DNA from 4 places in the Synechococcus sp. CCY9202 genome. Region 1 is predicted to be linked to each of the others. Evidence: predicted binding sites of a transcription regulator. Region 1 holds the regulator's gene; each other region holds the start of a gene.
What was found. Region 1 encodes NtcA, which controls nitrogen genes in cyanobacteria. Its sites were predicted from a motif close to GTANCNNNNGNTAC; they were not measured.
Positions count from the first base shown of each region.

Region 1 (3,801 bases):
CGCGGCGCAGGGCGATGATCTTGGTTTCAAGGCCCTGGAGTTCCTTCTCCCCTTCCTTGATCTGCTCCTGCACCGCCGCCAACTCGGTTTCGGTGCGGCGGATCTCCTGGTCCCGGTTAGCCACATCGCGGCTGAGGCGATCGCGCTCGGCCTCCAGCCGGGCACGCTGCTGCTGCAGGGGCAGCAGTTCGCGCCGCAGTTGTTGCAGCCGCTTCTCCGCTTCATCCCGCTGGGCCTGGGCCCGTTTTCGCTCCCCTTCCACCCGCTTGGTGGCCGCCTGGGCTCGGCGGCTGGCCTGCTGGGCGGTGGCGCTGGCGGCCTGGGCACCGACCAGGTCGCGGCGGCTGCGTGCCAGATCGTCGCGGCTCTGCTGCAGCCTCTGCTCCAGCTGGTCCAGTTCGAACAGGCCCACCCGCAACCTTTGGCTCACCAGAAGCATCAGGCCCAGGGACATGGCACTGATCAGCGATCCGGTGAGCACCGTGATCAGCACGGCGGTGCGGCGCGGTCGCAGGTTGAACAGGCTGAGGCGCGCCTTGCCCACGCGGCTGCCGAGCCGATCACCGAGGGTGGAGAGCACGCCGCCCAGCACCAGCAGGACCAGGATCAACAACCAACCCGTCATCGCTGCCTCACCACGCCGTCGTTCCGCTGTCAGCCTTCGGATCCGGGGGATCCGAAGGCTGCATCCTGCAGCACAGACCCCGTCGTCCGGCACGGTGCGGACAGTCTGGGGAGGCGTCCCGCCGGGTCTGATCCTTGGCCTGTTCCGATGTCTGTGGTCCGGTCGGTGCTTCTGGGTCGTTTAATGTCTGGCCCGCCCGGCTTGCACCGCGATGGTTCCGGACTTCATGGTGATCGGGGCCCAGCGTTCCGGCACCACCTGGCTGCACAGGGTTCTCAGCCAGCATCCGGATCTGTGGCTCACGCCGGTCAAGGAGCTCCACTACTTTGACAAGCCCCAGATCCGCTTCGGCGTGTTCGACGCCGATGAGCGGCGACGCGCCAGGTTCTGGGACCTGAAGCGTTTCGCCCGCGATCCCCGCTGGTTCGGCCGCTACTGGTTCCTGCCGCGCAGTGATGCCTGGTATTGCCGCCTGTTTGGTCAGGGACGTCGCCAGGGCAAGCGGGTCGGCGAGATCACCCCCGCCTACGCCACCCTGGAGCGGCCGGTGTGGGAGCGGATGCAGCGTCTGGCACCGGAGCTGAGGCTGGTGTTCGTGATGCGCGATCCCGTGCTGAGGGTCTGGTCGGCGATCCGCAACCGGGTCCGCAAGGGCCAGTTCGACGGTGAGGCCGACATTGCCGCTCTGCTGGAGCAGGCCCGCATGCCCGGGGCCGTGAGCCGTTCCAACTACCTCCGCACCATCGAGACCGTCGAGGCGGTGTTCCAGCCCGCTCAGTTGCACTGCTGCTTTTTCGAACAGCTCAGCAGTGATCCTGCAGCCTTCGCCGACGACCTGTTCGACTTTCTGGCCGCGCCCCCTTTGAACGAGCGACTGCGTCTGCCGCCGGCCGTCAACGTGGCCGCCGGCGGCCGGGAACCCCCCCTGGGCTTTCAGCGGGAGATGGCGCGCGACTATCTACCGATGGTGGAGCGTCTGGCAGAGCGTTTCGGTGCCGTGCCGCAGGGCTGGCTGGATCGCTACCGCAATCTGCTCAGCTGACCTGGTTGGAGTGGAGGCGGTCAGCTGAAGCGTTTGGCCAGGGCGATCGGGTCGAAGACCGTGATCTTCTTGCGATCCACCTGCACCAGCCCGTCGTTGCGCAGGTCGCCCAGCAGCCGCGTGATCGTCACCCGGGTGGAGCCGATCGCCTCGGCGATCGCCTGGTGGGAGAGGCGCAGGTCGATCGTGATCCCCTCCTGACTGGGCACACCGAAATCGCGGCAGAGCACAAGCAGAAAGCTCACCAGCCGGGAGGACATGTCCCGGTGGGTGAGGGTTTCGATCATGGTTTCGGTCTGCAGGATGCGGGAGGACAAGCCCTGCAGCAGCAATAGCCCGACGCTGGCATCGCGCTCAATGGCCTGGCGGACCGAGGTGGCGGGAGCGGTCACCATCTCCACGCGGGTGAAGGCGATGGCGTGATAAAAGCGATCGGATCGCTGCCCGGTGAGCAGCGACAGCACACCGAACAGACTGTTTTCCCGCAGCAGTGCCACGGTGATTTCTTCACCGGATTCGTAGACCCGCGATAACCGCACGGCGCCGCGACGCAGCAGATAGACCCGTTCGGCCGGATCTCCGGGAAAGAAAATGGTTTTGCCACGCTCCACGGTCTCGACGCTGCTGCCGCCGAGACCGCGCATCACTTCGAGAAGGGTGGCTCCGGCTCCGCCGGACACACCCGACCCGGTGCCAGCGGAGCCGCTGGGGGGAGGGGGGGCGTAACGGCTGAAGCCGCGAGTAGCGCCGACCATGACGGCGGGGCAGGAACTGGGAAGCTACGGAGCGACCCTGCTCTTTCTTGTAGCAACCAACACGGTTGCTGTCAGGGCCTCCGCTTCCGCTCCCGCTCGCCAGCCCCTGGCGCTCTGGGCCTGTGCGGCTGTTGACGCCTGTCGCAGCCTGTGCCGCCGTTTCCGCGAAACCGTCTGTTCCCACCAGGGATGGTGTTTGTGGCTTGTCCAGGGCGCAGATGCCGCTACATTCAGGTTTCAGCGCAGCGTCCGATCCCATCGCTTCGGTCCCTGTCCAGGTCGGCCGGAATGATCCGCTCGCCCGGCCCCATCGCCCTCCGGGATGTCCATGACCGCCAGTCTTGCCAGCCCCCAGGGCAGCCATCGCCCCTCCCAGCGGGGTGACATCTCTGTCCGGGGTCAGCGGCTGGAGGCCCGGCCTGAGCAGCGAACTGACCCTGTCCGCCCAGCGACTCGCGCTGTAGTGCCCCTTCGGCCCGTGCCTCAGGCCGAAGGGCTGCTTCAGGTGCACACAGCCCCTTTCCGCGGCAGCTTCGGCGCCGTGTTCAGCCAGGCCCTGCGCACGGCGGGTCTGGGCAGTCGCGTCCTGGTGAGTCAGTTTCTCAAAGGTGGCGTGGATCAGGGGCTGGGCCGCAGTCTCTGGCTTTGCGGCCGCCTGCAGTGGCTGCGGCCGGCGGTGCCCGCCTGCCTTGCGGCTCCCCTGCAGGCTGAAGCCGAGCAGGACCTTGCCCTGGCGGCTGTCCGGGAGGTGTGGGATTTCAGCCGCCAGCAGCTGCTGGCGGGCGCCGTGGATCTGATGGTGCTTGATGAACTGGGGCTGGCGATCGAGCTGGGTTATCTGTCTCTTCTGGATGTCACCGAGGTGCTGGAACAGCGGCCGGCTCAGCTGGATGTCATCCTGACGGGCCCGGCGATGCCCGCCGCTCTGATGGCCATGGCCGATCAGGTCACCCAACTGCGCCGCGGCTGATGCTCAAGAACGACCGCTGGATCAAGGAGCGGGCCGATGCCGGCATGATCCAGCCCTTTGAGGGCCATCTGGTGAGGCATCTCGAACCCGAGACCTCCAGCGCGCCGGTGCTCAGCTTTGGTTGTTCCTCTTATGGCTACGACCTGCGTCTGTCGTCGCAGGAGTTTCTGATCTTTCGCCATGTCCCCGGCACGGTAATGAACCCGAAGCGGTTCAATCCAGCCAATCTGGAGCCGGCCCCCCTGCATGAGGACATCGATGGCGCCTTTTTCATTCTGCCGGCCCATTCCTATGGCCTTGGCGTTGCGATGGAGAAGCTGAGGGTGCCGCCCAACATCACGGTAATTTGCCTGGGAAAGAGCACTTACGCCCGGCTTGGCATCATCGTCAACACCACACCCGCTGAAGC
Region 1 is NZ_JAYGID010000043.1:49,965-53,765, forward strand. It holds gene VB777_RS06715 (DUF3084 domain-containing protein) at 1-625, opposite strand, end outside; gene VB777_RS06720 (sulfotransferase) at 837-1,667, shown strand; gene ntcA (global nitrogen regulator NtcA) at 1,688-2,422, opposite strand; gene VB777_RS06730 (cob(I)yrinic acid a,c-diamide adenosyltransferase) at 2,751-3,392, shown strand; gene dcd (dCTP deaminase) at 3,392-3,801, shown strand, end outside.

Region 2 (3,801 bases), on a different contig from region 1:
TGCACCACGTCGGTGGGTGAACCCGCTGGGCAGAGCTTGTCGAACAGCTCGCGATCCCCACTGGCGTCGATCAGGGGCAGCCAGGGTTCGGCGCTGCCGGGCGGGCAGTCGAGCGCCATGGCTTCACTGACCTCCACGAAGCGGGAGATGTTCTCGGCCCGCTCCACATAGCGGTTGATCCAGTAGAGCGATTCAGCGACGCGGCTCAGCATGCGCCCGCCTCCTCGGCCTGGCGTTCATCCACGATCCAGGTGTCCTTGCAACCTCCACCCTGGGAGGAGTTCACCACCAGGGAGCCCCGCCGCAGGGCCACGCGGGTCAGTCCCCCCGGGCTCACCCAGGCCCCCTTGCCGCGCAGCACGTAGGGCCGTAGGTCGACATGGCAGGGGAAGAGTTCGCCTTCACTGAGGGAGGGAACGGTGGAGAGATCCAGGGTGGGCTGGGCAATGTAATTGCGGGGATCGGCCTTGATCTTGTCGGCGAATTCGCTGATCTCAGCGGCGCTGGCGTGGGGGCCGATCAGCATGCCGTAACCGCCTGCTTCGGCCACGGCCTTGACCACCAGCTCGCCGAGGTGGGCCAGCACGTAGGCCTGATCCTCGTCGCGCGAGCAGAGATAGGTGGGCACGTTCTCGATGATCGGCTCCTCGTTGAGGTAGTAGCGGATCATCTCCGGCACATAGGCATAGATCAACTTGTCGTCCGCCACGCCGGTGCCGGGAGCGTTGGCGATCGCGACGCGGCCGGCGCGGTAGGCGGCCATCAGGCCGCGCACACCCAGCATGGAGTCGCTGCGGAACACCGCCGGATCGAGGAAGTCGTCGTCAATACGGCGATAGATCACATCCACCGCCTCCAGGCCGCTGGTGCTGCGCATCCAGACCCGGTCGTCCTGACAGATCAGATCGCGTCCCTCGACCAGCTGAATGCCCATCTGCTGGGCGAGATAGCTGTGCTCGAAATAGGCACTGTTGAACACACCGGGCGTCAGCAGCACCACCTTCGGCGTTTCGGTCCAGGGGGCGAGTTCCCGCAGGGTCTGCAGCAGATGGGAGGGGTAGTCGTCGATCGGCTGGACGGTGCGGCCCTGGAAGAGGCTCGGGAACATGCGCTTCATGACGCGCCGGTTCTCCAGGAAGTAGGCCACCCCCGAGGGGCAGCGGAGGTTGTCCTCCAGCACGCGCCAGGTGCCTTGGCCGTCGCGCACCAGATCGAGGCCGGAAATGTGGCACCAGCGGCCCAGCGGCAGCTCGAAGCCCTGCATCTGGGGCCGCCAGCCCTGGGAGCTCTCGACGTCGGCGCGGGGGATGACACCGTCGTTGAGGATCTTCTGGTCCCCGTAGACATCGGCCAGGAAGTGGTCGATCGCTTCGAGGCGCTGAATCAGACCCAGTTCCAGCCGCTGCCATTCCCCGACGGCGATCAGCCGCGGCAGCGGATCAAAGGGCAGAATCCGCTCGACGCCGCGATTGCCGGAATCATTGAGGCGGAAGGTCGCCCCGAGGCGCTTGAGCAGCATGCCGGCGGCGGCATGGTTGCGGTTGAGTTCTTCGAGCCCCAGGTTGCCGAGCGAGGAGAGCAGGGGCCGCAGCGCCGCCCGGGGTTCATCGGTGGAGCTGAAGTACTCGTCGTAGCCGCGGTTGGGTTTGTACTCGGTAAACATGTCCCGGCTCCGGCTGACCTTGCCGGATCATGCTGAGCGCCGGGGGCACCTCTGAGTATGAATGGCTACGGAATGGCTGCTTGGCGTCAGGAGCTTCATGTCATCTTCCGCTGTTTTTCCGCCAGGCGGTTCGTTTCGAACAGTGTGGATAGCTGAATCCAGTTACCGACGCCGAACGTCTGCCCCGTTCCGAGGCTGCCGCCCTGGCCCCGCTCTGCTCCTGAGGTTTGTGGGAGGCGGGTCGCCCGGGGCCGGGGGCTACTGGTTGCCTGACTGGCTTCCTGATCCGTTGTGAAGGCGATAGGTTTTTTCAAAGCGCTGCGCCTAGACTGCTTTTACCCTGTAGATGAATGTGAATTGATTTTGTGCAGGGGTCAGTCCTGTACGAACGCCAGGGTCGTCGGCTCGACCCATCGCATCAGAGGCAGGGTGACGATCCGGCTGTTTCAGTGTGTCTTCCCCTCCGCCGCTTCTCCTGGGAATGCCTTTCCCTGCAGAAGCACAGTCGATTGGAAGCCCTGCGGATTCAGCACACCCCCGAGCCGAAACAGCGCCGCACCACCTGGCCAGCTCTCGTTCTGCACCCCACTGTCATGACTTCCCTGGGCCACTATACTCCCGTTCAATGAGCCGGATGGCGGACTGGCCCCGGAATACCCAGGCAGCTTCTTCGCAGGCACGTCTCTGCAGCCGTCGATCGTCCCCAGCGACGAGCAGGAGACCCGCCAGCATCTCCGCAATCCGGTGGAGGCCTGCCGCCCGATCGCCGTGCAGGTGCTGGATGAGGATGGTCAGCCAGCCTCCGCCTGGTATTTCGCCGACATCCTCGATGTGAGTGTGGGTGGTTTCTGTCTGCTGATCACGGAAGATCAGCCCATGCCCCTGTCCCAGCTCCTGCGGATGCGCCTGGATGTGCGGCCCCATCCCTCCTTCGGCGTGGATGTGATGCAGGCAGAGCTGCGCTGGTTCGTGCGCGCCGGCTTCGTGGTCACCCTCGGAGTGGGATTCGAGAAGCCGCTGGAGACCCTGCCGCCCCTGCTGCCCTGCCGCCGGACCACCAAGCGGGAAATCGCCGCCTGAACAGGTGTTCCGCAAAAGGTTTCAGCGCAAGCCTATTGCAGTGTCTGAGCAGGCACTCTGAAGGCGTCAGAGCAGGAAATAGCGCTGGGCCATCGGCAGCACCTCGGCGGGCTCGCAGGTGAGCAGTTCGCCATCGGCGTAGACCTCGTAGGTCTGGGGGTCGACCTCCATTTTGGGTAGGGCCGTGTTGTTGCGCATCGCTTCCTTGTCGATGCCGCCGCGGGTGTTCACCACCGGCACGCAGGGCCGGCTCAGCCCCAGTCGCCGCGGCAGGTCGTCGTCCAGGGCGGCCTGGCTCACGAAGGTGAGGCAGCTGGGGGCCAGGGCCTTGCCGTAGGCGGCGAACATCGGCCGGCCGTGCACCGGGCCCGGGGTGGGGATCGAGGCGTTGGCATCGCCCATCTGGGCCCAGACGATCGAGCCGCCCTTGATCACCAGTTCCGGCTTGACGCCGAAGAAGCCCGGTTTCCACAGCACCAGGTCGGCCAGCTTGCCCACCTCCACCGAACCGATCTGGCTGTCGAGGCCGTGGGCGATGGCCGGGTTGATCGTCACCTTGGCGATGTAGCGCTTCAGGCGGCAGTTGTCGTTGCGGCCGCCGCCGGGGCCCGCCGCATCGTCCGGCAGGGAGCCGCGCTGCAGCTTCATCTTGTGGGCGGTCTGGAAGGTGCGGATGATCACCTCCCCCACCCGGCCCATGGCCTGGGAGTCGCTGGCGATGATGCTGAAGGCGCCCAGATCGTGGAGGATGTCTTCGGCGGCGATCGTCTCGCGGCGGATGCGCGACTCGGCGAAGGCCACGTCTTCCGGGATGCGCGGATCGAGGTGGTGGCACACCATCAGCATGTCGAGGTGCTCTTCCAGGGTGTTGCGCGTGTATGGACGCGTTGGATTGGTGGAGCTGGGCAGCACGTTGGCTTCACCGCAGATCTTGATGATGTCCGGCGCGTGGCCGCCGCCGGCCCCCTCGGTGTGGAAGGTGTGGATGGTGCGGCCGCCGATGGCGCGGATCGTGTCTTCCACGAAGCCGGCTTCGTTGAGGGTGTCGGTGTGGATGC
Region 2 is NZ_JAYGID010000081.1:43,138-46,938, forward strand. It holds gene VB777_RS10955 (alpha-E domain-containing protein) at 1-212, opposite strand, end outside; gene VB777_RS10960 (circularly permuted type 2 ATP-grasp protein) at 206-1,663, opposite strand; gene VB777_RS10965 (PilZ domain-containing protein) at 2,360-2,743, shown strand; gene ureC (urease subunit alpha) at 2,810-3,801, opposite strand, start outside.
Region 2: a site for NtcA is predicted at 1,719-1,732, ahead of VB777_RS10960 (circularly permuted type 2 ATP-grasp protein). Genes of this name have one in related genera too.

Region 3 (3,801 bases), on a different contig from region 1:
CTCCCAGGAAGATCTTGGCGGCCTCCACCATCTCGCCATCCTTGCGAGCCTTGGCACCCATCAGGCCAATCTGACCCATGTAGGGCTGGCCGCAGGCGTTGGGGCAACCGGTCCAGTGCATGCGGACAGCCTCAGGGAGATCGATTCTCGTCTCCAGCGCATCGAGAACATCCTGGGCCAGGCCCTTGGTGGGGATCAGGGCAAAGCTGCAGTAGGCATTGCCGGTGCAGCTCACCGACTCGGCCTGCAGGGCTCCGGGATCGAGACGGAAGCGTTGTAGCAGCGGCTCCTGCTGCAGCGCCTCCAGGCGGTCAGTCGGCACATTCGGCAGCAGCACGTTCTGGGCTTCGGTCAGACGCAGCTCTCCGCTGCCATAGGTGCGCGCCAGGCGCGCCAGCTCAAACAGGTCGGCGCCACGGAACCGGCCCATCGGCACATGCAGGCCCACCCAATGCAGGCCGTCCTGCTTCTGGGCATGCACCCCCAGACCATCACGCGGGGCGCGGCAGACGAGGTTGCTGCCATCGTGCGGCCGCACCGTGTCGGCCGCCGCGGTACCGGCGAATGCAGCGAACCGGGCGAGCACGGCGGTGCGGTAGTCGTCGAGCCCCAGGGCATCAATCAGATACATCAACCGGCTCTTGTTGCGCACCTCCCGGTTGCCCTGATCCTCGAAGTGGCGCAGCACCGCAAGCGTGAATGTGGGCAAGTGCTCCGGAGGAAGCCACACGCCCAGCGGGAGAGCCAGGGCATTGCGCTGGGCGGAGAAGAAGCCTCCAACCATCACCGTGAAGCCAAGCTCACCACCACTGGCCCCACCGCTCCAGGCCGGAAGAAAGGCAAGATCGTTATGCAGAAGGAAACTGTCTGGCGCCCCTCCCACCGCCACATTGAACTTGCGGGGCAGGTTGCGAGGACCATCCGGAGCGAAGAGCCGCTCCTGAATCGCGCTCACCAGTGGTCGTGTATCGAAAACCTCCTCGGGATCGATGCCGGCCAATGGATTGCCGGTGATGTTGCGGGGATTGTCGTGGCCGGATTGACGGCTGGTGAGGCCCACCCGCTCCATCGCCGCCAGCAGCGGCGCCATGTCTTCGAACAGCAACCCCCGCAGCTGCAGGTTCTGGCGGGTGGTGATGTCGGCGCTGCCATGCTCGCCGCAGCGATCCACGGCTTCGGCCAGCACCTCCAACTGCTCCGCCTGAATCACACCATTGCGCAGCCGCAGCCGCAGCATGAAGCGCCCCGGCGTGACCGGCCGGAAGAAGATGCCCAGCCACTTGAGATGAATGGTGAGGGTGGCCTCATCCAGAGATTCCCACCCCTGTTGACCGAGATCTGCCAGCTGGGGCTCCAGATCGAGGCCACAGAAGTTGGCTTTGGCCTGCTCAAGTTTGCTGAGCGTGGGCTCAGCGGACAGATCGGATACGGGAGGGGTCTGCATAGAGAAGTAGCGCGCCCATACGGCGCCGGAACAGGAAGCGGCGGAGGGATGACGTGACCTCGAAAGCCCCAGCTCGCCAGCATCCAGCGGAGCGGTGGGGCCGGCGAGCGCCAATGAGGGATACGCAGCCGGCAAGAGTCGTCGGAGACGGCAGCCGGAACAGCAGCGCCAGTGCCCGAATCACGTGATGCGCTCATCCTGAGGCGGAACCTTCTGGGCTCGTGTCACTACCGCTACGGAATCTCGCCGCGCCCCCATCCCAGCTCCCAGACCAGGCTGGCCCGGGACACTCCCTGAATCCGACCCGCCGAGACTCAGCGTTCGCCGAGGGTCTGCCAGAGCGTCGCCTGATGGGCAATCACCGGCACCGGACCCGACCGGGAAGCCCCTCCCGAGGAGCGCGGCAGCGAAGCCAGCAGCTGAACAGCGAGCGAGCCCACCACGAACATGCCAAGGAAGGCGAGGGCCACCCCCAGGGGCGAGGCCTGGGCGCGGGTGACCTGCAGCGGCGCAGCCATGGCAGCAACCAAGCTGATGAATGGCGTCAGTATGAGCGGCCCGAATCCTGGAGAGGCGCCGCCTCCGAGAGGCCTGCGAAGGGGGCGGCCGCCTGGGAGGCCCTCAGATCCAGAACGCTCCAGCCATGCAGGACACCGAGCAACAGTCCAAAGGAAGCGGCGAGACGCACGGGAACAGGGGACGTTCGGGTGACTCTCTCGGCCCACGACGCGCCTTGATGCAATGGTTGGTACCGAACCGATCGACCTGATCGCCCCCTCGCATCTTCAGGAAAGAATCAGTATCGCTTGATACTTCTTCGCAGTGATGGGCTGACACCGTGCGCTTGGGCCCCGTGCGGCTCAGGCCACAACCCGCACAGTTCCGCATTCAGCTGTGGAAAATACTGGTGCTGGTGGATTCAGTGCCGACCGTCCATGTTGATGCCAGCCACCTCGAATCCCGCGCCAGATCCCACGACCACCCTGGAAGCCGCAGCAGCATTTGCCAGACAGCCCAGTGATGAACGCCAGCGATTCAAGCTCTATCTCAAGAAAATCGGCAGCGGTGAGCACACCAGCCAGGGTCTCAGCCGCAGCGAAGCGCGGGATGCTCTGGAGCTGATGCTGCGCGGCCTGGCCAGTCCAGCCCAGATCGGTGCCTTCCTGATCGCCCACCGGATTCGACGACCGGAGACCCAGGAACTCGCCGGCATGCTGGATCTCTACAGGGACCTCGGCCCCGCCCTCCACACCACCGAGCGAGCGGTCAGCTTCGGCATGCCCTTTGATGGCCGCACCCGCACAGCGCCGATCTACCCGCTGACCAGCCTGGTGCTGGCTGCCGCCGGCCTGCCGGTGGTGCTGCAGGGCGGAAGCCGGATGCCGGTCAAATACGGGGTGACGGCCATGGAACTGTTCGCCTCCCTGGGCCTCGATCTGCTGCACCTGCCGCTGGCCACCGTTCAGGAGGGGCTCACTCAGCAGCGGTTGGCCCTGATCCATCAGCCCGATCATTTTCCCCTGGCGGAGCGGCTCACCGAGATTCGGGAAGATCTGGGGAAGCGCCCACCCGTCGCCAGCCTCGAACTGCTCTGGACCGCCCACCGCGGTCCCCATCTCCTGGTGAGCGGCTTCGTGCATCCCCCCACCGAATCGCGGGCATGGAAAGCACTGGATCTGGCGGGCGAGGAGGAGGTGATCACCGTGAAAGGCCTGGAAGGCAGCACAGACCTGCCGATCAGCCGGGCCTGCATCACCGCCCGTGCGCGGGGTGACCAGATCGAGCGGATGATCCTCCATCCCCGTGACCATGGCTGCTACGACAACGATGTGCCCTGGCTCGAGCTGGACAGCTGGAGTCAACAGGCGCTGGCGGCCCTGGGCGGACAGGGCCCGCTGACAACGGCTCTGATCTGGAATGCAGGCGTCTATCTCTCTCTGGCGGGGGTGCAGGCCGATCTCGAGCGTGGCCTGGCCATGGCCCGGAACCTGGTGAACAGCGGCGCCGGTCTGACCCAGCTGCAGCGTCTGATCCAGTGGAGGGCCGATGCGTCCTGACCAGGCCAGTCAGGGCAGCCATTGCTTTGATTTTGAGCACGACTTCGTCGGCAACTGGCGCTGCATCCCTCTCTGTGTGAGGCGCAAACTTGATCTGGCCGGCATCAAACTTCGCCTCAGCCACTGGCTGGCGATGCCCGAAGCGGAGCGGCAGGAGCTGGTGCTCTGGGGCGACGATGCCGAGGCACTCCGGGCCCTGGCCACCCATCTGAAGCAGCGCACCCGGGACCTGCCGGATGGCGAAGCCACAGACCTGCCGATCGCCAGCCAGGAACCCTGGCAGCGGGGAGGTGAACCGCC
Region 3 is NZ_JAYGID010000009.1:70,795-74,595, forward strand. It holds gene VB777_RS01330 (ferredoxin--nitrite reductase) at 1-1,444, opposite strand, end outside; gene VB777_RS01335 (hypothetical protein) at 1,759-1,962, opposite strand; gene VB777_RS01340 (hypothetical protein) at 1,989-2,132, opposite strand; gene VB777_RS01345 (anthranilate phosphoribosyltransferase family protein) at 2,386-3,501, shown strand; gene VB777_RS01350 (nitrate reductase associated protein) at 3,491-3,801, shown strand, end outside.
Region 3: a site for NtcA is predicted at 2,244-2,257, ahead of VB777_RS01345 (anthranilate phosphoribosyltransferase family protein). Genes of this name have one in related genera too.

Region 4 (3,801 bases), on a different contig from region 1:
GCCGTGCACGCCCAGCCCCACGGCCATGCGACCCGCCGGCACAGAGAACAAGGGAGACTCCGCCCCCGGCAGGGTGCAGCCGCTGAAGGCCACACCGAGGGTTCGGGTGCGGGCATTGGTCCGCCGGGCCAGCCTCTCCACCGCATCCAGGTCCAGGCCTGCTTCGGCAGCCGCACCGGCCACCTTGTACACCGCCAGCCCGCCGGCAATGCCACGGCGCTGATTCATGGCGGAGGGCGGGGCACTGGCGATGTCATCACTCACCGCCACAATGCGCACGTCGTGGCCCTCGGAACGCAGGCGTTCCGCCGCCAGGCCGAACTGCAACATGTCGCCGGTGTAATTCCCGAAAGTGAGCAGGAAACCAGCGCCCCGATTCACCTCACGGCTCACACTGACGATCTGGCCAGCCGACGGCGACGCGAAGATGTTGCCGCAGGCGGCACCGGCGGCCATGCCCATCCCGACAAAGCCCATGAACGCGGGATAGTGGCCGGACCCACCGCCGGTCACCACGGCCACCCGTCCCCTGACGAGGCCTGAGGCACGCACGACACCACCCGCCACGGCCCGCACCCGGCGGCGATTCGCAGCCACGAACCCAGCCTTGGCCTGTACCGCAAAGCGGCCGGGATCGGTGATCAGGTGCGTCATGCTCTGAGACCCCGAATGGGGCCGTCCGGATCGTCAGCATCAGCATGGACCCTGCTGCTGTTGCGGCCCAGGAGTTTCATGACAGCGTCATGCTGTACCACCCATCTCACTACCCAGGACCATCGGGACGGTGCCGAACGCCGCGGTCACTCACAGGCCGTGAGGCCGTCGTAGCGACCGTGGCGGGGGTGGGCAGGATGATCACGGCCGGCAGCGACGTAGAGCCGCTGGAGGATCAGAGAGGGGACTGGCTCAAACAGGCCTAGATGGCGAAGGTAGGAAATGAGGGCATGAACCATCCGGCAGCTCACACAGGTCGACCTCATTCCAATCAGACCATCGGACGACGTCTGTATGAAAATCATCCAAAAGGCCTGGTGAAATCCAGATCTGTAGTGATTGATGCCAGCAAGACGCGTCGATCAATCGATAGTCAGGAGTTCGCAACTGACATCAGGCCATGATCCAATGGCACGGCCTGATGCGGTAGCGGACATCACGACAACCGTTGTTCATGACTGCGAACCAAGACACAATGATCTCTGCATTGCTGGCTGCCAAAAAAGCCAAGGGAATGAGCTTTGCCGACCTGGGCGCCAAGCTGGGCCGCGACGAAGTCTGGGTAGCCTCCCTGTTTTATCTCCAGGCCACCGCCTCGGCGGACGAGGCAACCCAACTGGGTGAGCTGCTGGACCTGGATGCGGAAATCATCGCTGCATTGCAGGATTTCCCTACCAAGGGATCGCTGGATCCGGTGATTCCCACTGATCCATTGATCTATCGTTTTTACGAGATCATGCAGGTGTACGGCATGCCACTCAAGGATGTGATCCAGGAGAAGTTTGGCGATGGCATTATGAGCGCGATCGACTTCACCTTGCACGTGGACAAAGAAGCCAATCCCGCCGGGGACCGAGTGAAGATCACCATGTGCGGCAAGTTCCTGCCTTACAAGAAGTGGTGATCCAGGCGCTGCGCGTGCCCACCGGCCGAATCAGCCAGTAACGAAAAAGGACCCGTCGCAATGCGACGGGTCTGATCGTTGGAGAGCTTGCTGATTGTTGAAAGCCGTTGAGAAAGTCGACTTTTAAATCAGCTTACCCAGATCATCAACGTGCGCCAAGCTCGGCAGCCAACTCACGCTCAAGCTTCTCATCATGCACCGTGGGCAGCACATTGCTGACCGTTGTGCGATGGGTGCTGTAGAAGAGCATACCGATGAACACCATCCCACCAACAATATTTCCCATGGTGACAGGCAGGTAATTCCAAAATGCAATCTGTCCGAAACTTACGCCAGAGCCCAGAAGAGGCCCTGTGGTGTGCAGGAACATGTTGACCACGATATGTTCCATACCGAGAGCCTGGAACGCCGTAATTGGCAGCCAGCAGGCAAGGATCTTTCCAGGAACACTTTTGCTGACGAGCGCCAGTGTGACACCAAGGCAGACCAACCAGTTGGCAATAAGGCCTCGGACAAAGGCAAGAAAGAAACCAAGGACACCGAGGGACTGATACTTGACGATCACGTTGGCTTTATTCAGGCCGATGATCTTGTTGGCGACCGCAACCCAATCCCCTGACCCTGCAGCCAGATCTGCAGTTCCACCACTGGTGAGGCTGATGGCAAACAGGATGCCCACCAAGCCTGTACCGAGGAAATTGCCGATCCAGACCCAGATCCAGTTCCGGATGGTTTTGCTCCAAGTGGTCTTACCTGCCCAGACCGCCATAGGAAGCAAGGCAAAGTTACCGGTGACCAGTTCCATGCCGAACAACACGATACTGGCGAATCCGAAAGGAAAGATCAGAGACCCGATCCACGGTATTCCGGTCTGAACCATGATCGTGAGGGCAAGGCACAAGGCCAGACCGAGAACGGATCCGGAGTAGAAACCTCGCAGCAACAGATTCTTGATACTGACGCCGGATTTCTTGCCGCCGGCAGCAATCATGCCGTCAACGAGTTCATTTGGTAAGACGTAATCCATCTTTGAGGTGCTACTGAATTGGAACTGGGAACGAAAGAGTTAGGCGCCTCAGCCACGGATGGCGTTGATGAAGCAACCGATCAGCCCACTACCTGGACGGTGGCCTGCCTGGACAACCCTGTCGGGTGCCATGAAGTGATGGCCATGGGAAGAGAAAAAGCAGCTGTGGAATCAAGTTGGCGCCAACTAAGCAGAGCCTGCCGGTAGGGCCCCAGGGGAATGGACGATGAGACTACGCCTCAGTCAAGATGTCCAGCCAGAGGGAGCACTTCAACAGGGAAGGTACTGGAACAAGACAGACGACGAAGAAGCGAGAAGCATTCACTGCCCCGAGGGGTGGACGCAATAACGTCCAATGTTGACCTGTCGGAAACAAGCGAGGTCAACAGAACTTGTATAGGTGCTGCCAGAACGAAGTGTTGTGACAGATGCTACAGAAGATCAATCCTGGCTGCCCAGGGGCTTCGGAGCTCGTGGCACAACCGTGCTGATCGTCTCCCATAGAGGTGCCGGCCTGAAAAGTCACAGAGTGGGCAATGTGTGCGCAGCGCCGCTTCCCCATCAAGCATTCCGAGCCCGTCGCGTTAAAGGCTTGTCAGCGATCTGACGGCTGCGACGAGGTCCTGATTCCCTTGATAGACAGATGAATGTGGACATGGGGAGAGTGAACACCCTGAGCTTTTCAACGACAAGACCGCGTCGGCCAGATCATGGCCAGGGTGAATTTCCTGCATAGCTGATCTCTCCTGAATGGTTGACTCTGGGCTTCATCCAACCTCGATTCCCAGCCCACGCACAGCTCACCCCCGGACTGGGAATGCTCAAGCAGTGAGTCACTGGCATCAGTGCATTTCAGAGGTCTTTCGGTCGAAAGTCCAGACCGAATCCGAAGCGAGTCTCACGGGCCCTGCAACCTGGCCATCCCGATCACCCGCGCCTCAAGCCATCCATTCCACCAAGCCTCCACCTGGGTGCCGCCGGTCCGGATGGATGATCAGGGCCTCTCCCGCCACAGGCGGGAGGCTTGCCGCTCTTCCAGCCCTCCCCCATGCTTCGCCTCGCCCAAGCCCTCGACAGCCTGCTGTGTGCGGCAATGGAGCGGGCGTTTCCGCAGGCCGCCGCCGAGGCCCGTGCAGATGGCCGGCGCCTGGATCCC
Region 4 is NZ_JAYGID010000137.1:46,744-50,544, forward strand. It holds gene VB777_RS16790 (dihydroxyacetone kinase family protein) at 1-654, opposite strand, end outside; gene VB777_RS16795 (hypothetical protein) at 801-953, opposite strand; gene cynS (cyanase) at 1,169-1,618, shown strand; gene VB777_RS16805 (formate/nitrite transporter family protein) at 1,764-2,645, opposite strand; gene argS (arginine--tRNA ligase) at 3,694-3,801, shown strand, end outside.
Region 4: a site for NtcA is predicted at 1,047-1,060, ahead of cynS (cyanase). Genes of this name have one in related genera too.